DNA from 3 places in the Streptomyces sp. NPDC056734 genome. Region 3 is predicted to be linked to each of the others. Evidence: riboswitches for the same ligand, from Rfam matches in the RefSeq annotation. Region 3 holds a riboswitch; each other region holds the start of a gene.
The links. A riboswitch is a leader RNA that binds a small molecule or an ion and turns the genes downstream of it on or off. The one in region 3 is predicted to bind cyclic di-AMP.
Positions count from the first base shown of each region.

Region 1 (6,981 bases), on a different contig from region 3:
GCGCGCACCCCGGCGCCGGTGGCGTCGCCCACTCCTACGAGGAGGCCCTCAACGCCCTCGACCTGGCGGCCCGCCTCCACCTGCGGGAACCCGTACTGCGCGCCGCCGACCTGCTGGTCTACCCGGTGCTCACCCGCGACCGGCAGGCCATGACCGACCTGGTGCGCAACACCCTGGGCCCGCTACGGGAGGCCCGGGGTGGTGCCAAGCCCCTGGTCGACACCCTCACCGCGTACTTCGACTCCGGCTGCGTTGCCGCGGAGACGGCCCGGCGGCTCAGCCTGAGCGTGCGCGCGCTGACCTACCGGCTCGACCGCATCCACAAGCTCACCGGCACCAACCCCGCCGACCCCATGCACCGCTACACCCTCCAGACCGCGGTGATCGGCGCCCGGCTGCTGGGCTGGCCCGAGACCGAGGTGTGAGCGCCCCCCCGCCCAAAGCCCACTCCCCCCACTCCCCCCACTCCCCCCACTCCCCTCACTCTCCTCACCCCGCCGTCCGCTCCGTCAGCTGGCCCAGCGGCAGGGTGTGGCTCGTCCGGAGCACCTTCGCCCGCAGATAGCGGACGTTGTGGGCCGTGCTGAAGACCCCCGTCGGGACGCGGTCGTGGATCGTGACCCCGAGGCCCCGGAGCTGCGCGGCCTTGTCCGGATTGTTGGACAGCAGATCAAGACCGGTGATCCCGAGGGCGCCCAGCATCTGGGCCGCCACCGTGTAGTCGCGGGCGTCCTCCGGGAGGTCGAGGGCCGCGTTGGCCTCGTAGGTGTCCAGGCCCTGGTCCTGGAGGGCGTACGCGTCGAGCTTGTTGTAGAGACCGATGCCCCGCCCCTCCTGGCGGAGGTAGAGCAGGACGCCGCCGCGCTCGGCGATGCGCTCGACGGCCTCGCGGAGCTGCGGACCGCAATCGCAGCGGGCGGAGCCGAGGACATCGCCGGTCAGGCACTCGGAGTGCAGCCGCACCAGGGGCGTCGCGCCGGGCGCGGGGGTGCCGAGGACGACGGCGAGGTGTTCCCGCCCGTCCGTCAGCCCGTGGAAGGTGACCAACTCGGCGTCGACGCCGTAACCGTCCCCGAAGCGGAGCGGAACGCGGACGCGGGTACGGATGGCGGCGGCGGGGGCCGGGCCGCCCTCGACCGAGCTGCCTGCCGGGCTGTCTGCTGAGCTGTCGGACATACGAATCTCCGAGCGGTGCGCATCGCTGCTGACTGCTTCAGATTTGAAGCAGATGATCGGACGAACGTGACCATACGCCACACTTGAAAGTTGAAGCAACCCGATTTACGGCGAGGCGCGGATGCCTCAAGAACAGGGCGACGACCGCCGCAACCACGGCAGATCCCCACCCCCACCCCCACCTACATCCTCCCCACCCCCGGGCTCCGCCCCCTCCAGCCCCCGCGTGACTGCCGTGAAGATCTCCTCCAGCTGCCCCACCTGCTCCGGCGTGAGCCGGTCGAACAGCGCCGCCCGGACCGTCTCGACATGACTCGGCGCGATCCGCTCCAGCAGGGCGATCCCCGCGTCCGTGAGCACGGCGATGCTGCCGCGCCGGTCCCCGGGGCAGTCCTCACGCCGGACCAGCCCGTCCCGCTCCAGCCGGGTGACGGCGTACGTCAGCCGGCTGCGGGTGATCTTCAGCCGCCCGGCGAGGCCGGTCATCCGCAGCCGGCGGTCCTCGGCCTCGGAGAGGTGGGCCAGGATGGAGTAGTACAGATGCGGCATACCGGCCTCCTGCTGGAGCTGCCGGTCGAGCGCGTCCTCCAGCAGCAGAGCGGCCCCCACGTACGCACGCCAGGCGCGCTGTTCCTCCGGGGTGAGCCAGCGAGTCGTCATGGCGCCAGTGTAGTTTTGCTTAAAACTTGAATCAAATGCGCACCACAAATGCGCACCACAAACCACATGTGAACCAGAGGGAAGCCCATGCCCCACCCCCACGTCCTCCTCTCCGCAGCCGTCTCCCTCGACGGCTACCTGGACGACACCGGCCCCGACCGCCTGCTGCTCTCCGGCCCGGCCGACTTCGACCGGGTGGACGAGGTGCGGGCGTCCGCCGACGCGATCCTGATCGGCGCCGGCACGATCCGCGCCGACAACCCCCGGCTGCTCGTGAACTCCCCCGAGCGCCGCGCCGCCCGGATCGCCGCCGGCCGGCCCGCGTACCCGCTCAAGGTCACCGTCAGCGGCTCGGGCGACCTCGACCCCACCGCCAGGTTCTGGCACACCGGCGGCGCCAAGCTCCTCTACACCACGGACCAGGGCGCCGAGCGCGCCCGGACGAACGGCCTGGCCACCCCCGACACCGACACCGGCACCGGCACCGGCACCGGCACCGGCACTTCCACCCATGTCATCCCCCTGGGCAAGAACCTCGACTGGCACACCCTCCTCACCCACCTCCACGACCGGCACGGCGTCCGGCGGCTCATGGTCGAGGGCGGCGGCACGGTCCACACCCAGCTCCTCACCCAGGGCCTCGCCGACGAACTCCACCTCGTCCTCGCCCCGCTGTTCGTCGGCGACCCGGCCGCCCCCCGCCTCTTCGGTCCGGGCGGCTACCCGCCCGGCCGGCTGCGCCTGCTGGAATCCCGGCGGATCGAGGACATCGTCCTCATGCGCTACGAGCCCACCGCCCCCGGCCCGGCCGAGGTCCCGTTCGCCGCCGACCGGCACTGGCTGCGGCTGGCCTGCGCCCTGGCGGCGGACTGCCCGCCCTCGCGGACCGCGTTCAGCGTCGGCGCGGTCGTCGTCGCCGAGGACGGCACCGAACTGGCCCGGGGCCACTCCCGCGAGGGCGCCGACCCCGTCGTACACGCCGAGGAGGCGGCCCTCGCGAAGATCGACCCCGCCGATCCACGCCTGCCCGGCGCGACGGTCTACTCCAGCCTGGAACCCTGCGCCCGCCGCGCGTCCCGGCCCCGCCCCTGCGCCCGGCTGATCCTGGACGCGGGCGTCCGCCGCGTGGTGACGGCGTGGCGCGAGCCGGACACCTTCGTCGCAGCCGCCGACGGCACCGGCCTGCTGACCACGTCCGGCGCCACGGTCGTCGTACTCCCGGAGTACGAGCAGCAGGCCAAGTCCCCGAACGCCCACCTACTGGGCTGAGCAGGACCCCCGTCCGCATACCTGTGTGCAGCACGTCCATTCCATGGCGTATGCTGGTGAACACAACGACGCGGGGTGGAGCAGCTCGGTAGCTCGCTGGGCTCATAACCCAGAGGTCGCAGGTTCAAATCCTGTCCCCGCTACTCAAGGCTCAGGGCCGGAATCCGGATCACGGATTCCGGCCCTGAGTGTTTTCCCGACCCTCGGTCCCCTCGGTCGCCTCGGTCGCCTCCCCCGCCCCTTCCCGGCCGGTCGTCGTGTCATCCGGTCGGCCCGCCCGGCTCGCCGGGGCGCCCCGCTGCGGCAACCCTGGACCAAGAGGCCGGGCCGTGACCGGTGAGGACCTGCGGCGGGAGACGAGGCGGGAGACGCGTGGTGGGGCCGGGTGAGGCGCAGGGCGAGGGGCCGTACACCGGGCCACCGGGGAGCGCGGCGGGCATGGTGGCGCCGCCCGCGCGGCCGGGGCGGTCGGGGAGCATCTCCTACGCGCGCCCGTTCGTACGGCTGCTGCCGGTCCTGCTGATCCTCGGCGGCGCGCTGTACGAGTACGTGACCCCGAAACAGTTCACCGGCGTGCCGTTCTTCACGGCCGCGCCCCTGGTCGCCGCGCCGCTGTTCGGGCGGCGCTACACCGTGCTGACCGGGATCGCGGCGGTGCTGGTGCTGTTCGTGGTGCATTTCGGGGTCGACCAGCCGTTCGCGGCGGAGACGATCACCGAGGTCGTCACGGTGGCGACCGTCGCGGTGCTGGCCGTGCTGATCAACACGCTGGTGCGGCGCAGCGACGCCCGGCTGGCCTCCGCCCGGGAGATCGCCGAGGCCGCGCAGCGGGCGGTGCTGCCCGAACCGGACGAGCGGATCGGCGGTTTCGAGATCGCCGCCCGTTACGAGGCCGCGCAGGCGGGCGCGTTCATCGGCGGCGATCTGTACGCGGTGCAGGACACCCCGCACGGCGTCCGGCTGGTGCTCGGGGACGTACGCGGCAAGGGCATGGGCGCGGTGGCCGCCGTGGCCGTGCTGATCGGGGCGTTCCGGGAGGCCGCCGAGCAGGAATCGACGCTGGAGGCGGTCGCCGCGCGGCTGGAGCGGGCGCTGGCCCGCGAGGGCACCCGGCGGAACGGGCTCGACGCCTTCGAGGGGTTCACCACCGCCGTGCTCGCCGAGATCCCGCACGGCCACGGGATCGTACGGATGGTCAACCGAGGGCACCCCGGGCCGCTGCTGCTGTACGCCGACGGCACCCTGCGCGCGCTGTCCGCCGACGAGCCCGCGCTGCCGCTGGGGATGGGGGACCTGGGCAGCTGGCCGGACCGGGCGCAGGAGGCGGAGTTCCCGGACGGGGCCACGCTGCTGCTGTTCACCGACGGGCTGTCGGAGGCGCGGGACGGGCACGGGAGGTTCTACGAACCCGAGGAGCGGCTGGCGGGCCGGCTCTTCCGTGGGCCGGAGGAACTGGTGGCGGCCCTGGCCGAAGAGGTGCGCGGGCATGCCGGGGGCTGGATGACGGACGACATGGCGCTGCTCGCGGTACGGCGGCCGGGTCCGGCGCACGACGGTCCGGGCCTCGGTCACGGTGGGTAAGTGAGCGACTGCCCTCCGCATAACATCTGAGTCACCGTCAGAAATTGGCACTGCCCGAACGGCCCTGATGGCGAGGTCGACTCGCCCGATTTTCGCCGCTCATAGCCTGTACGTCCGGCGGAAGAGCGTTAAAGATCAAGTGGAAGCGCTTGGAAATCACCCCTGGGTTCTATTACTGTCCGATAACGCAGCGCGGTCGTCCCAGCCGTCACAAGAGTCGGCTCCGTGCTCAAGCGCCGAATCTCGTGAGGGAACCGGGGAACCACCAACTTGGGGTGAATCGCGCGTACGTCACCATGGAGACATGGCTGATTGACGCGCGTAGGAGACCTTCCTCTCCGAACCCGTCAGCTAACCCGGTAGGCGATGAGGGAAGGAAAGGAGTACGCCTACGTGGCGTCCAACCGGCCTGCTCCAGGGGCCTCGTTCGTGCCCGCCCAGCGCACCGACGACACCGTCGTCTACGGCGGCCCCCGCACCGATGAGGGCCCGTGGGAGGAATGGAACCCCACCGCGGAGACCGTCCGCCCGGTCCGTGGCGGCCGGCACCGCGTCGCCAAGCAGCGCGGCGGACTCGCCCGCGGCGGACTGGCCCGCAGCTCCACGGTCCTCGGCGTCGGTGTCATAGCCGCCGTCGGCGCGGGCGGCATGGCCACCGCGCAGACCGGCAAGCCGCCGGTCGCCATCTCCCTGCCCGACCTCGCCACCTTCACGGACGACGGCGAGGACACGGCCGAGCCGGCCACCGCGATCGAGGCCACCCCGCTCAGCAGCCTCGGTGTCACCCCGGCCGACAGCGAGCAGGGCACCACCGACGCCGGTGAGGCGCTGCGCGCCCGCATCATGGCGCAGGCCGAGAGCCAGCAGGAGCAGCTCGACACCAAGGCCGCCGAGGCGCTCCTGGCCGCCGCCGAGAAGGAGGCCGCCGAGGCCGCCGAGAAGGCGGAGCAGGAAGCCCGCGAGAAGGCCGCCGCCGAGAAGAAGGAGGCGGAGGAGGAAGCCGCGCGCAAGGCCGAGGAAGAGCGCCTCGCCGAGCTGGCCAAGCAGTTCGCGCTGCCGACCTCCTCGTACACCCTCACCTCGACCTACGGCCAGGCCGGCTCGCTGTGGTCCTCCGGCTACCACACCGGCCTCGACTTCGCCGCCCCCACCGGCACCCTCATCAAGGCCGTCCACTCCGGCACCATCACCCAGGCCGGCTGGGACGGTTCGTACGGCTACAAGACCGTGCTCACCCTCGATGACGGCACCGAGATCTGGTACGCGCACCAGTCCTCGATCAGCGTCAGCGTCGGCCAGCAGGTCACCACCGGCGATGTCATCGGGCGCGTCGGCGCCACCGGCAATGTCACCGGGGCCCATCTGCACCTGGAGGTGCACACCGCGTCGGGTGGCGGCGTGGACCCGCTGGCCTGGCTGCGCGACAAGGGCCTCAATCCCTGACGGCCCCCCTCGGCCTCAGGTGCGGTAAGGGTTGTTGTAGTACGCGGGGTGCGGTGTGACGGCACCGCCGGGGCCCGGGTGACCGGTGCTGTGGCCGCCGTCGTACCCGGTGCCGTGACCGGTGCCGTACCCGTCGCCTCGGTATGGCGGCCAGGGTGGGACCGGCATCGGCGTAGGTACGGGGGGCGGCGGGGCCGTGGCGTGGGCCGCGTGGGTCAGGGCCGGGGCCGCGAGGTCCCGGCGGCGCCACAGCTCACCGAGCAGCTCCCGTTCGCGGGGGACGAAGTCGGCGCGGGCCCGGCCCCGGCTGCCCCGCCGGCGCAGCACCGCGAGCGAGGTGGCGTACGCCTCGTACTCGGCCACCGCGCGGGCCGCTTGCTTGCCGAGCCGGCGTCCGGCGTACTCGCGGGCGAGGCGGCGGGCCCGCATCGAGCCGAGCGCGTAGGGCTCTGCGGGGGAGAACCAGCCGGTGGTGACATACGCGGGCAGCTCCTCGCGCACCACCCGCAGCTCCCGCTGCCGGGTCCAGATCACCAGCCAGGTCAGCAGCGCGAACGCGGGGACCATGAAGGCGCCGTACACGGCGAAGAAGCCGTGGTCGCCGAAGGCCGCGGAGCCGTTCCAGAACGCGTGCACGCCCATCGCGAGCAGCAGCCCGGACAGCGGCAGCAGCACCCGCCGCATCCGCTGGCGCTCCCCGCCCGCCGCCGCGATGCCGAAGCCGATGCCGGTGAGCACGGTGAACAGCGGATGCGCGAACGGCGACATGACGACCCGTACGAAGAAGGTGGCGACGGTGACCGAGGCGAGCCCGGCGTCGCCGCGGGACTGGTCGGTGCCGAAGGCGGTGCC
Region 1 is NZ_JBHTZD010000007.1:349,168-356,148, forward strand. Features, by position in the region: gene ACFRFC_RS13700 (PucR family transcriptional regulator) at 1-425, shown strand, start outside; gene ribA (GTP cyclohydrolase II) at 490-1,176, opposite strand; gene ACFRFC_RS13710 (MarR family winged helix-turn-helix transcriptional regulator) at 1,303-1,836, opposite strand; gene ACFRFC_RS13715 (dihydrofolate reductase family protein) at 1,924-3,105, shown strand; tRNA gene ACFRFC_RS13720 (tRNA-Met) at 3,175-3,248, shown strand; gene ACFRFC_RS13725 (PP2C family protein-serine/threonine phosphatase) at 3,544-4,686, shown strand; cyclic di-AMP (ydaO/yuaA leader) riboswitch at 4,911-5,067, shown strand; gene ACFRFC_RS13730 (M23 family metallopeptidase) at 5,080-6,129, shown strand; gene ACFRFC_RS13735 (PrsW family intramembrane metalloprotease) at 6,145-6,981, opposite strand, start outside.
Region 1: linked by a shared signal. The riboswitch ahead of ACFRFC_RS13730 (M23 family metallopeptidase) and the one ahead of ACFRFC_RS25285 (transglycosylase SLT domain-containing protein) in region 3 are both predicted to bind cyclic di-AMP.

Region 2 (6,981 bases), on a different contig from region 3:
ACAACCGCGCGGTGCTCGTCTACGAGCCGACGGCCCCCGAAGCCCAGGCCGACAGCGCGGCGGACGCAGAGGACGCAGAGGACGCGGCGGACGCCGACGGCGTGGCAGCCGCGGCCACCGACGACAACAAGGAGGCGGCCAAGTGAGCGAGCTGGCCCCCATGGAGTTCCACCCCCAGCCGCAGCCCGGCGACGCCCGCCCCTGGGCGTTCCCGGCCCCCACGCGCCGAACGCTCGACAACGGCCTCACGGTCCTGCGCTGCCACCGCCCCGGCCAGCAGGTCGTCGCCGTCGAGGTGCTGCTGGACGCGCCGCTGGACGCCGAACCGGACGGCCTGGAGGGCGTGGCCACGATCATGGCCCGCGCCTTCTCCGAGGGCACCGACAAGCACTCCGCCGAGGAGTTCGCCGCCGAGCTGGAGCGCTGCGGCGCAACCCTGGACGCGCACGCCGACCACCCCGGCGTCCGCCTCAGCCTCGAAGTGCCGGTCTCCCGGCTGCCGAAGGCCCTCGGCCTGCTCGCCGACGCCCTGCGCGCGCCCGCGTTCGCCGACAGCGAGGTCGAGCGCCTGGTGCGCAACCGCCTCGACGAGATCCCGCACGAGCTGGCCAACCCCTCGCGCCGCGCCGCCAAGGAGCTGTCCAAGGAGCTGTTCCCGGCGTCCTCGCGCATGTCGCGCCCGCGCCAGGGCACCGAGGAGTCCGTCGAGGGCATCGACTCCGCCGCCGTACGCGCCTTCTACGAGAAGCATGTACGCCCCGCGACCGGCACCGTCGTGGTCGTCGGCGATCTGACCGGCGTCGACCTCGACACGCTGCTCGGCGACACGCTCGGCGCCTGGACCGGCTCCACGGCCGCGCCCCGGCCCGTGCCGCCGGTCAGCGCCGACGACACCGGGCGCGTCGTCATCGTGGACCGGCCCGGAGCCGTCCAGACGCAACTGCTGCTCGGCCGGGTCGGCTCCGATCGGCACGATCGCGTCTGGCCCGCCCAGGTGCTCGGCACGTACTGCCTGGGCGGCACCCTCACCTCCCGGCTGGACCGGGTGCTGCGCGAGGAGAAGGGTTACACCTACGGCGTCCGCGCGTTCGGCCAGGTCCTCAGGTCCGGGCCGGACGGCGCCGGAGCGTCCATGCTCGCCGTCAGCGGCTCGGTCGACACGCCGAACACCGGACCGGCCCTGGACGACCTGTGGACGGTCCTGCGCACGCTTGCCGCGGAGGGGCTGACCGACGCCGAGCGGGACACCGCCGTGCAGAACCTCGTCGGCGTGGCGCCGCTCAAGTACGAGACCGCGGCGGCCGTCGCGAGCACGCTCGCGGACCAGGTCGAGCAGCACCTGCCCGACGACTACCAGGCGACGCTGTATCAGCAGCTCGCCGCGACCGGCACCGTCGAGGCCACGGCGGCCGTCGTCAACGCCTTCCCGGTGGACCGGCTGGTGACCGTCCTCGTGGGCGACGCCGCGCAGATCAAGGCGCCCGTGGAAGCCCTCGGCATCGGCGAAGTCACCGTCGTGGCGGCCGACTAGACAGCCGCGGACGGCCCGCCCGGGTGCCGCGATCCGCGCGCGGGCGGGCCCACACGCGGCACGCGAAAGTGCCGACGAAGGGCACGCGCATGACGGGGAACGCGCACCCGCACGGTGGGGCCCTGGTGACCGGAAGCGTCACCAGGGCCCCTTAATGTCCGGATTGCGGGAGAGGCTGCCTGTCTGACCTGTGGCATGCGCTACAAAAGCCCGGATCTGTTTGGGGATTGCAAGATGTCCCCTTAGCGTCATCCAGGCTGTTCGTCAGGCAGTGCGCCGCGTCCGCGGCACCGGACAGCCATCGCCGAGTCCCCGTACGGCGCGAGCCAGGGGAGCCGGGGACCCACGTCCCTGGGGTGAATCGGCCTCCCGCGCGCGTGCGTGCGGGAAGCCGTAGGAGACCTTCCTGCTCCGAACCCGTCAGCTAACCCGGTAGGCGAGAGGGAAGGAAAGGACCAGCCACTCCATGGCGTTCACGCGCGCCACCGGGAAGCACCGGCGTCCCCGGCACCCGCAGCGCACCACCGCCCGTGCGGCGGGTGTCGCGGCACTCGCCACCACCGGCGTCGTCGGCTCCCTGGCCGCTCCGGCGCTCGCCGCCGAGCCGGCTCCCGAGCAGACCGGTCTGCTGCCCGTCGTCGGCATCGGCGACGACGTCGCCCACCAGATAGACGCCCAGGCCGCCGCCCAGGCGGACGCCGCGCGGCAGAAGGCCGAGGCCGCCGCCCGCGAGAAGGCGGCGGAAGAGGCCCGCGAGCGTGCCGAGGAGGAGGCGAAGAAGGCTCGTGAGGCCGAGGAGCGCGCCGCCCGCGAGGCCGAGCGCGAGCGCCTGAACACCTTCGTTTCGCCGATCCCCGGCTCCTACGTCTCCACCAGCTACCAGGCGGGCGGCTCCGCCTGGTCCTCCGGCAGCCACACCGGCGTCGACTTCCACGCCGCCACCGGCACGTCCGTCCACACGGTCGGCAATGGCACGGTCGTGGAGGCGGGCTGGGGCGGCGCGTACGGCAATCAAGTCGTGATCAAGATGGTTGACGGTACGTACACCCAGTACGGGCATCTCTCGTCCATCGGGGTGTCGGTCGGCCAGTCCGTCACCCCTGGCCAGCAGATCGGCCTCGCCGGCGCCACCGGCAATGTCACCGGGGCCCACCTCCACTTCGAGGCCCGCACCAGCCCCGAGTACGGCTCGGACATGGACCCGGTCGCCTACCTGCGTGCGCATGGCGTGAATCTCTGACGTCGGGTGCGCGCGGGGCGCCGATGCTCTTCCGGCCGACGGGAGCGCGGGCAGCGCGTGACGTCCCGTGCGCGCGGGGCGCTGCGACGGGCGGGCACTCGCGCGCGGGACGGATGCCGCGCTCGGGTGCGGGGGCGGAGGTTGTCGGACGGGTCGGCGCTCGCCGGGAGGCGATGGCGCACTCGCGCGGAGACGGGACGGCGTGCGGCCAAGGGTTCGGTCTCCGCGCCGGCGATGCCGCACTCGCGCGGAGACGGGGCCATCTCCTGGTCCATCAGATCAACGATCTCGCGATGCCCCACTCGCGCGTGGAGACGGACCCCGCGCTCTCGCCCTCTGGCGCCGGGCGCTTGCCCCCCAACCCGCGCGGGTACGCCGCGACGACGCGCAGTTCGTCGTGGATGGGGCGGAGTGCCCCCACCCGCGCGGGTACGCCGCGTGAGGACTGCGTCCAGACAGTCGCGGAAGCCCCCGCCGCACCTACGCGCGCGTACGCCGCCCCGGGCTGGGCACCCGCGCCACCCGCGCGCTGACCCCGGCCCACCCGGGCGGGGCCAGGCCACCGTCCCCGCCTGGACCCCGCCACCCCCGCGCGCAGGGACTCGGCTAACGGCCCATGGCGTCCCGGCGGACGGCCACGGCCACCCCCGGGCGCCGGGCCCCGCCCCTCCATCACCGCTACGCGAACCCAGGCCCCCGCCCCGCTGGACCCAGCCCCCCGCCTCCACGCCAGCCAAGCCACAGCCGCCACCGTCACCCGGCGCACCGCCCCGCCCACGACAAGCCCGGGTACCCCACCCGCCGGGGCTTTCGTCCTTTTGGGCATCCGCTGTCCAAAAAATATCCCTGGAATCCGGCCCCCCGTCGGAAATTCCGGCTCATTGCAATAGAGTCACTGTTCAGACGTCAATCGAGGACGTTTCACGGGGATTAAGGCGGAGGTCGGTCATGCGTATTCCGGCGCACTCGGTGTGCACGGCGATCCGGGACGACATCATCGCCGGTGTCTACGAACGCGGTGGCCGGCTCACCGAGGAAGTCCTCGCCCGCCGCTACGGCGTCTCCCGCGTCCCCGTCCGCGAGGCCCTGCGCACGCTGGAGGCGGAGGGGTTCGTGGTGACCCGGCGGCACGCGGGCGCGTGCGTCGCGGAGCCCACCGAGCAGGAGGCCGCGGACCTGCTGGAGATGCGCGGGCTGCTGGAGCCGCTGGCCGCCTCCAGGGCCGCCCAGCGGCGCACGGAGGCCCATCTGAAGGTGCTGCGCGGACTGGTCCGGCTCGGCCAGGAGCGGGCCCGCCGGGGCAGCAGCGATGACCTGCGCTCCCTGGGCAGCTGGTTTCATGAGACGCTCGCCCAGGCGTCCGGCAGCCCCGCCCTGGTCTCCATGCTGACCCAGCTCCGCCACAAGATCGCCTGGATGTATGCCGTGGAGGCACCGGCCGCGCCCATGGAGTCCTGGGCCGAACACGGCGCCATCGTGGACGCGGTCACCCGTGGTGACGCGGAACGCGCGCGTGCCCTCACCGCCCTGCACGCCGAGCGCGCGATGTCCGTCTTCCGGCTGCGCTTCAACGCCGGCGGCGCCGACCGTGTGAGGACTTCGCAACATCCCGTAAACATGCTGGGCCAGCGGCTTTAACAAAAGCGCCGTATACAAAGAAGCGGTAATTCGGTGGCCGGTAATTTCGGCTGCCGTTTTTCGGTGTGCCGCAGGTCTATTCCCGTACTGTACGGACCTATTTCGGTGTGCTCTCGCTCACAGGTGCGACCCAAACGTTTCGGCACGTGTCCGGCGGTGAAACCGGCGCGGAACAATTTGGGGAAACAGGCGCGAAAGTGAGCGGGGGAAACGGGAGTGGCCGCGGGGGCGGAAGCGGCTGTTCCGCAGCAGAGGTGGCTGTCGGGCAACAGCAGAGCCGCGCCACCACCAGGGCGACGCGGCTCCTTGTGTCCGTAAGCGGGTGCCGGACGGATCAGACGGTCTCCGGAAGCTCCTCCAGCCCTTCGGAGACCAGCTTGGCCAGACGGTCCAGGGCCGCGTCGGCGCCGTCGGCGTCGGAGGCCAGGACGACCTCCTCACCGCCCTTGGCGCCCAGGCCCAGAACGGCCAGCATGGAGGCCGCGTTGACGGGGTTGCCGTCGGCCTTGGCGATCGTCACGGGGACCCCCGAGGCCGTGGTGGCCCGGACGAAGATGGAGGCGGGGCGGGCATGGAGGCCCTCGGCCCAGCCGACGTTGACGCGGCGCTCAGCCATGTTGTTGCTGCCCTTCAGTCTCTCAGGGTTGTCTAGACCAGTGTCCCATATCGCGGAGGCGTGCCCGGAGCGGGCCTCGGGCCACACCAGGAGTGTCGCCGGACCCCGGCCCCGACGCGGTATACGCCCCCATGTGTCCCCGTGTGTCTGTGCTGCTCCTGTGCTCGTTCCCCGTGGATTGCCTCGCGCCGTTGTCATAGGCGAGCCGTACTGTGGGGCGCATGCAGAGCCCGGCGGATCCGCAGGACCGGCACGAGTACCCCGCCCACTGGGAGGCGGACGTGGTGCTGCGTGACGGCGGCACCGCGCGCGTGAGGCCCATCACCGTCGACGACGCCGACCGCCTGGTCAGCTTCTACGAGCAGGTCTCGGACGAATCGAAGTACTACCGCTTCTTCGCGCCCTACCCCAGGCTCTCCGCCAAGGACGTCCACCGCTTCACCCACCACGACTTCGTGGACCGCGTGGGACTCGCGGCCACCATCGGCGGCGACTTCATCGCCACCGTGCGCTACGACCGGATCGGCGCCGACGGCATGCCCGCCTCCGCGCCGGCCGACGAGGCCGAGGTCGCTTTCCTGGTCCAGGACGCGCACCAGGGCCGCGGGGTCGCCTCGGCCCTCTTGGAGCACATCGCGGCCGTCGCGCGCGAGCGCGGCATCCGCCGGTTCGCCGCCGAGGTGCTGCCCGCCAACACCAAGATGATCAAAGTGTTCAGGGACGCCGGGTACTCCCAGAAGCGCAGCTTCGAGGACGGCGTCGTACGCCTGGAGTTCGATCTCGAACCCACCGACCGCTCGCTGGCCGTGCAGCGCGCGCGGGAGCAGCGCGCCGAGGCCCGTTCGGTGCGGCGGCTGCTCGCGCCCGGGTCCGTCGCCGTCATCGGCGTCGGCCGCGTGCCCGGCGGGGTGGGCCGCAGCATCCTCGACAACATCCGCGAGGCCGGCTTCACCGGCCGTCTGCACGCCGTGAACCGGGCCTTCCCCGAGGGGCGCAAGGACATCGACGGTGTGCCCGCCCACCGGTCGGTGCGGGAGATCGACGGCCCGGTGGATCTCGCCGTGGTCGCCGTGCCCGCCGATCATGTGCCCGAGGTCGTCGCCGAGTGCGGCGAACACGGCGTCCAGGGGCTGGTCGTGGTCTCCGCCGGGTACGCCGAGAGCGGCCCGGAGGGCAAGGCGCGCCAGCGTGAACTCGTACAGCACGCGCGCGCGTACGGGATGCGGCTCATCGGGCCCAACGCCTTCGGCATCATCAACACCTCGCCGGACGTCCGGCTGAACGCCTCCCTGGCGCCCGAGCCGCCCCGCCCCGGCCGCATTGGCCTGTTCGCCCAGTCCGGCGCCATCGGCATCGCGCTGCTGTCCCGGCTGGACCGGCGCGGCGGCGGAGTCACCGGCATCACGGGCGTGTCGACCTTCGTCTCGTCCGGCAACCGCGCGGACGTCTCCGGCAACGACGTCCTCCAGTACTGGTACGACGACCCGGACACCGATGTCGCCCTCATGTACCTCGAATCCATCGGCAACCCCCGCAAGTTCACCCGCCTCGCGCGCCGCACCGCCGCGGCGAAGCCCCTCGTCGTGGTGCAGGGCGCGCGACACGCCGGGGCAGCGCCCCAAGGGCATGCCGTACGCGCCACCCGGCTGCCCAGCGAGACGGTGTCCGCGCTGCTGCGGCAGGCCGGTGTGATCCGGGTCGACACCATCACCGAACTGGTCGACACCGCCCTCCTCCTCGCCCGCCAGCCACTGCCCGCCGGGCCGCGCGTGGCGATCCTCGGGAACTCCGAGTCCCTGGGACTGCTGACCTACGACGCCTGCCTGTCCGAGGGGCTGCGCCCCTTGCCGCCGCTCGACCTCACCACCGGCGCGTCCCCCGCGGACTTCCGGCGGGCGCTGGCACGCGCGCTGGCCGACGACACCTGTGACGCGGTCGTGGTGACCGCGATGCCGG
Region 2 is NZ_JBHTZD010000012.1:268,120-275,100, reverse strand. Features, by position in the region: gene ACFRFC_RS20390 (M16 family metallopeptidase) at 1-146, shown strand, start outside; gene ACFRFC_RS20385 (M16 family metallopeptidase) at 143-1,531, shown strand; cyclic di-AMP (ydaO/yuaA leader) riboswitch at 1,824-1,985, shown strand; gene ACFRFC_RS20380 (M23 family metallopeptidase) at 1,998-2,771, shown strand; gene ACFRFC_RS20375 (GntR family transcriptional regulator) at 3,720-4,409, shown strand; gene ACFRFC_RS20370 (HPr family phosphocarrier protein) at 4,744-5,025, opposite strand; gene ACFRFC_RS20365 (GNAT family N-acetyltransferase) at 5,247-6,981, shown strand, end outside.
Region 2: linked by a shared signal. The riboswitch ahead of ACFRFC_RS20380 (M23 family metallopeptidase) and the one ahead of ACFRFC_RS25285 (transglycosylase SLT domain-containing protein) in region 3 are both predicted to bind cyclic di-AMP.

Region 3 (6,981 bases):
GCCCGCGTACGCCACCCTGCCCGGCCGCTGGACCGCCGAGCCCGTCTGGCCCTCCCCGTACGTCACCCACGTCACGTACGCCCTCCAGGGCGCCCCCGTGCCCGTACGGTCCCCGATGCACACCGGGGTCGACGCGGGCGCCTTCCTGCCGCGCGGGGGCGACGCCGATCTTCCGCCGGACCAGCGCGCGGAGGACGGGCGGTCGGTCTGCTTCGAGTTCCCGGTCGGTGAGCGGACCTCGGTGCTGGGGCGCCCGCGGGTCAGGCTGCGGCTGCGCTGCGAGGTGCCGCGCGGGCAGGTGATCGCCCGGCTGTGCGACGTCGCCCCGGACGGCGCCTCGGCCCTGGTGACCCGGGGCGTGCTGAACCTCTCCGCGCGGACGGGCCCCGACCGGTCGGTGCCGTGGCCGCCGGGCGCGACCGAGGAGGTGACCTTCGAGCTGGGCGGCACGGGCCATGTCTTCGCGCCGGGGCACCGGGTACGGCTCGCGGTCTCCTCCGCGTACTGGCCCTGGGTCTGGCCGCGGCCCGGCTCCGAGGCCGGTTTCACCCTGGACCCGGCGGGCAGCGCCCTGGAGCTGCCGGTACGGCGGGAGGAGCCCGGCGCCGGGGCGGACCGGGGGGACCGAGCCGACCGGGAGGACCGCTCGGGCCGGGCAGACGCGTCGGGCCGGGCGGCCTGGGCCGAGCCCGAGCAGGCCGAGCCGCTCGGGGTCGTCTCCCCCGTCACCCTGGACGAGCCGCGGCCCGCGCGACTGGTGGTGCGGGACGTCGCCCAGGGCGAGTGGCGGCTGGAGGTCGATCCCCGGCACGGCGGCACCCAGGTGCATCCCGACGGGCTGGAGGCCACCGAGGAGGCGCTGGAGTCGTACACGATCCGCGACGGCGACGCGCTGTCCGCGCGCACCCGCTCGGACCGGACGATCCGGCTGCACCGGCCGGAGGCGGCCTGGGACACGACGGTCCGGGCCCGGTCGGAGATCGGCTGCACAGAGACGGAGTTTTTGACCTCTAATGAGGTGATTTGCACCCACGGCACCGAGGTGGTCTTCCATCGCACCTGGGAGCGGCGGATTCCACGGACCGCTGGTTAGTAGGCACTTGGGCTCAATGCCCGATTTACCACTCTTGCGCTCGCACGTGACTTGACTCACTCGCGCCCACGGACAGCATTTCCCCCACCATCCCCCGATCCACCCTTCCCCTTCACCGAGTTGACCCTTTTCGACCGCAAAGGATCATGTGGGTCAGATAAGGAGGTGAAGATCAGAAGCGGCATTTTGTGATTCCGCCACTTGTTTCCGACATCTGCTCTCGCATACGTTCCCGGCCAGTCGGGCGGACGCCTAGTCCTGCCACCGCCCGCACCAACCCACTAGATCCACGGCAGGAGCGGGGGACCCAGGTAAGTCGCCGGGCCGGACGTCGTACGACGCACCGGAACGGCTCGGGGTGAAGCCGTGCCCGCAAGGGCCGGCCGGGCACCTCCCCGCCCGAACCCGACAGCTCACCTCGCAGGCGTAGGAGAGGAACAGTTCCCCATGTCCGCACACCGCTCCACGCGTGTTCGCCGCCTCACCCGCAAGCTCGCCGTCGCCGGTACCGGCGCCGCCGTGCTCGCCCTCCCGCTCATCGGCGCCACCAGCGCGTCCGCCGCCTCGCCGACCGTCGTCTCGGCGGCCACCTCCGCCTACCCGAACAGCCTCGACGGCTGGATCCGCCAGTCGCTCGACGTCATGGCCCAGAACGGCATCCCCGGCAGCTACGACGGCATCTACCGCAATGTGATGCGCGAGTCCTCCGGCAACCCGGCCGCCGTCAACAACTGGGACTCCAACGCCGCCGCCGGCACCCCGTCCAAGGGCCTGCTCCAGGTGATCGACCCGACCTTCGCCGCGTACCACGTCTCGGGCACGCTCTACGACCCGTACGACCCGATCGCGAACATCGTCGCCGCGTGCAACTACGCGGCGGACCGGTACGGGTCGATCGACAACGTCTTCGGCGCCTACTGAGCGCTCCGCACCTGAGCGGCCTCACCGGCCGTACGGCCTTTCCGGCGGTTCCCTTTGCGGGTTGGGGCTCGCAAAGGAAAATCAAGCAGAACTTCGACCGGGCCGTCTCGACCGTTTCTCCGAGGTGAATTCCCGTCAGGGAAAAAGTCGTTCGAGGACGACGGCGATGCCGTCGTCCTCGTTCGATGTGGTGACCTCGTCGGCGACCGCCTTGAGTTCGGGATGGGCATTGGCCATCGCCACCCCGTACCCGGCCCAGTCGAACATCGGGACGTCGTTGGGCATGTCCCCGAACGCGATGGTGTCCTCGGCCCGCGCCCCCAGCCGCCGGGCCGCGAGCGCCAGGCCGGTCGCCTTGGTCACCCCGCACGGCTGGAGCTCGACCGTGCCCGGCCCCGACATGGTGACCGTCGCGAGCGAACCGACCACCGCGCGGGCCACCGACGCCAACTCGTCGTCGGACAGCTCCGGATGGCGCAGCAGCACCTTGCTGATCGGCTCGGTCCACAGCTCGTCGCGGCGCCGGACGCGCACCGCGGGCAGCGTCGGATGCGGCATCAGATAGCCCGGCTCGATCAGGGTGAGGCCCTCGACACCGTCCTGGTCGACGGCCGCGTACACCTCGCCGACCTCGGCCTCGATCTTGCCGATGGCGGTCTCCGCCAGCTCCCGGTCCAGGGTGACCGACCACAGCAGCCGGTCCGCGCCGGCGTCGTAGAGCTGCGCGCCCTGTCCGCACACCGCCAGGCCCGTGCTGCCCAGTTGCTCCAGGAGCGGGCGCACCCGCGGGGCGGGCCGGCCGGTGACCACGAGATGCCGGGCACCGGCCTCGGTGATCCGCGCCAGCGCGGCCAGCGAGCGGTCGGAGAAGGTGTCGTCGCCGCGCAGAAGTGTTCCGTCGAGGTCGGTGGCGACAAGGGTGTACGTGGTGCGCGCGGTGCGTGCGGCATATGCAGTGGGTGCGGCCATGATCAGAGAATACGGACATCGCGCGGCCCCGACCCGGCCGGAACCGGACGTCGGACGGGTTCCCTCACGTCCCGCCCGTCCCCGTCAACTCCCCTGTACCATGCGGGCTTTCACTCCCGGAGCCGTCCGCCCGACTGCTGAAAACGGGTCCGCTTTTCACTCAGATGTGGGGGACGCGTCCGCGTCGACACCCGCCCCGTGCTCAGCCGTTGCCGCGCCGGCGGGTGCGCCGGAGTTGCCTCCTCCGAATGCCGGTTTTCAGGACACTGCCGAATTCTTTGGGCGCCCGAGACCGCAGGATGCCGACCTGCCGCGACGTAACGTGTGGCACGGCCACATAACGGCCCCATTGGCGGCACTGGGTAAGAGATGTGGTGCGTCACCACATGGCCCCCACGAGAGTGAGGCAGAACCGCATGTCCCCCTTCGATGTCCCCGAGGGCGACCCCTTCGGCCCGCACAACCTTCCGTACGGTGTCTTCTCCCCGGCCGGTACGCGGGAACGGACCGTCGGCGTCCGGCTCGGCGACCACGTCCTCGACGCCGGTGCCGCCGCACGCGCCCTGGGCTCCCCCTACTTCGCGCTCCTCGCCCGTCCCACCCTCGGCCCGCTGCTCGCGGCGGGCCGTACCACCTGGTCGGACGTACGGCGGGCGCTGACCGCCTGGGTGACGGTCCCGGCGCACCGCGAGGTGATCGAGCCGCTGCTGCACCCGCTGTCCTCGGTGACCCTGCACCTGCCCTTCGAGGTCGCCGACTACGTCGACTTCTACTCCTCCGAGAACCATGCCCGGAACGTCGGCCGCATCTTCCGCCCCGACGCCCCGGACTCCCTCCCCCCGAACTGGAAGCACCTGCCCACCGGCTACCACGGCCGCGCGGGCACGGTCGTGGTCTCCGGGACACAGGTCGTACGGCCGTCCGGGCAGCGCAAGGCGCCCACCGACCCGGCGCCGGTCTTCGGCCCCTCCGTCCGGCTGGACATCGAGTCCGAGGTCGGCTTCGTGGTGGGCGTCCCGAGCGAGCAGGGCAGCCAGGTGGCCCAGGGCGACTTCCGCGACCACGTCTTCGGGCTGTGCCTGCTCAACGACTGGTCCGCGCGGGACGTCCAGGCGTGGGAGTACGTCCCCCTCGGGCCGTTCCTCGGCAAGTCCTTCGCCACGTCGGTCTCGGCCTGGATCACCCCGCTGGACGCCCTGGAGACGGCCCGGGTCGCCCCGCCGGAGCGCACCCATCCCCTGCTGCCCTATCTCGACGACAGCGAGGAGGAACCCGCCGGGTACGACCTGCGGCTCTCTGTCGCGATCAACGGCCACGTCGTCTCCGAGCCGCCCTTCTCCACCATGTACTGGACCGCCGCCCAGCAGCTCGCCCACCTGACCGTCAACGGCGCCTCCCTGCGCACGGGCGACCTCTACGGCTCCGGCACGGTCAGCGGGCCGGGCGAGCGCGAACGCGGCTCCCTGCTGGAGCTGACCTGGAACGGCCGCGACGCCCTGGACCTGCCCGACGGCAAGCGGACCTTCCTGGAGGACGGCGACGTGGTGACCCTCACAGGCTGGGCCCCCGGCCCGGACGGGTTGCGGGTGGGGCTGGGGGATGTGGTGGGGCGGGTGGTGGGGGCGGTCGGGGGGTAGATCGGAGGGCGGTCGGGGGGTGGTCGGGGGCCGTTGAAGGCGGTCGGGGACGGCCCCGGAGGTCGGGCGGAGGGGCGACCGGATGGGCGGTCGGAGGACGGTCGGCAGGGCGGCCGGGGGCGGGCCCCGAGGGCGGTCATGGCCCCCGGTGAGGAGGCCGGAGCCGGATGACATGTTCTCGCCGTGTTCCGACGGCTGACTACAGGCGCCCGAGCCCGTCATACTGGTCGGCGGCGCGTAAGTGAGCGCCCCGTGCGTGATGTCCCGCGCGGGCCGCCACCTATCGCCGAGCCGCCGCCCGGCACCACGCCCGGCGTCGTCACAGCACCCGCACCACCCCGCCCGCTCCCCCGCCCCACCCGAGCCGCCCATCCCGACCAGGATCCGGAGACCCTGGGATGACCGTCACCCTGCTCCTGTTGAGCGTCGTCGCCCTGACGGCCGCCGTGCCGGCACCCCATGCGCTGATCCGGGCCGAATGGCCCGAGCGGGAGCCCGTCGTCGGGCTCTGGGTGTGGCAGTGCCTGGTCGCCACCGTCCTGCTGTCCTGTCTGACCGCGCTGGCCCTGGGCGCGGCGGCGGTCTTCCAGACCGTGCGCGACCATGTCTTCGCCCCGGCGCCCCCGGGTGTCACCGCCGCCTACGACCTGTCCGCCGCGCCGGTGTGGTCGGTGGTCCTCACCCTGCTGCTGGCGTGCGGCGCGGCCTGGACCACGGCGATGCTGGCCCGCGAACTGGTGGAGGTGCGGCGGCGACGCGGCACCACCCGCGCCCATCTGCGCGAACGCGCCCCCGAACTGCCCGCCGGGCTGCCCCGCTCACGCGGCCCGCTGCTGGTGCTGGAGGACGAGTACCCGGACGCCTGGTGGCTGCCGGGCCATCCGCCCCAGCTGGTGGTGACCACCGGTGCCCTGCACAAGCTCACCGACCACCAGCTCGACGCCGTCCTCACCCATGAACGCGGCCACGCCCGCGCCCACCACGACTGGCTGCTGCATCTGTCCACGGCGCTGGCCACCGGCTTCCCCCGGGTGCCGCTGTTCGCCCACTTCTGCGACCAGACCCGCCGTCTCGTCGAACTCGCCGCCGACGACACCGCCTCCCGCCGCTGCGGCCACCTCACCACCGCCCTCGCCCTGATCGAGCTGAACCAGCACCGGGGCGTGCTGTCCTGCGCCTCCAGCCGCCGTCTCCTGGGCGAGCGCGTAGACCGTCTGCTGGAGCCCAAGCCACGTCTGAACCGCCGTCGCCGGGCGCTCACGACCACGGTCGCCGCCCTCGTACCACTGCTGCCGCTGATCATCACCTTCCTCCCGGGTCTCCACGCCCTGGGCTGACACCCGCCCGGTCCGAGGCCGGTCCGAGGCCGGTCGGCGGGTGGCAGATCTCGCCCGCGTCCGGCGATGCCACCCTTGGACTCCGTCCGGGACCACGCCGAGCGGGGCGCGACCCGCATCACCGCGCACCACGCCCGGCAGCGTGGCGCGCGGTCGGGAGACAGGAGACACCGAGGACGACGGCACCCCGGCAGCCGCCTTGAGCGCGGTCCCCACCGCCTCGACCGCCTGACCGTCCCGACGGGGCACCCCCGACTCCCCGGTCCGCGCCGCCACCTACGCTGCCCTGCCCTCCACCGGCTGCCCTGCCCTCCACCGGCTGCCCGGCCCCCTCGCCGGCGATGCCCCCGATGCCGTCGCCGCCCGGTCCAACCCGGCCCGGCACATCCGCAAGGGTGGCCACCACCGCCCAGTCGGCAGCCCGCGCTCTCAGCTACCGCCCCGTCGGCTGCCAGCCCTGTCAGCCGCCCGCCCTGTCAGCCACAGCCCCCGTAGGCCACCCCCCTGTCAGCCAACCGCGCCCGATCCACCCATACCCACCCTCACCAAGCCCGTCGCCGCCCCAACGCCGATGCCCGCAAGGCCGCCGTCCCGGCCCTGACCGCCCACGCGAGCAGGGCCAGGCCCGCACCGCCCTTGCCACGGCGACGACCGGCCGCCCCCGATCCGGACGTCAGGCCCTACAGGACCCACGCCCTGTGAGGCATCGCGAGCCCCGCCCGCCCCACCGCACAGCTACATCCAGTCCTCCGGCTCCGGCTCCACATCCCCCTCCGGCCACAGCTCGTCACCACCGAAGCCGGCATCACCCCCGGAGCCACCCCGGCCACCGGACCCAGCACCGCCACCTCGCCCGACCCCGACTCCGCCCCCGACCCCGACTCCGCTCCCGGCATGGGCACCCGCACCAACTCTGCCCCGCCCACCAACACCGGCATCGCCAAGCGAGCCCGCTCCACCACCGGCACCCACACCGCCACCGGAGCCGCCGCCGGCACCACCGCCGCCCACCGGCCGCTCAAGG
Region 3 is NZ_JBHTZD010000017.1:37,740-44,720, reverse strand. Features, by position in the region: gene ACFRFC_RS25290 (CocE/NonD family hydrolase) at 1-1,093, shown strand, start outside; cyclic di-AMP (ydaO/yuaA leader) riboswitch at 1,363-1,535, shown strand; gene ACFRFC_RS25285 (transglycosylase SLT domain-containing protein) at 1,541-2,014, shown strand; gene ACFRFC_RS25280 (HAD family hydrolase) at 2,150-2,983, opposite strand; gene fahA (fumarylacetoacetase) at 3,400-4,620, shown strand; gene ACFRFC_RS25270 (M56 family metallopeptidase) at 5,019-5,957, shown strand; gene recQ (DNA helicase RecQ) at 6,693-6,981, opposite strand, start outside.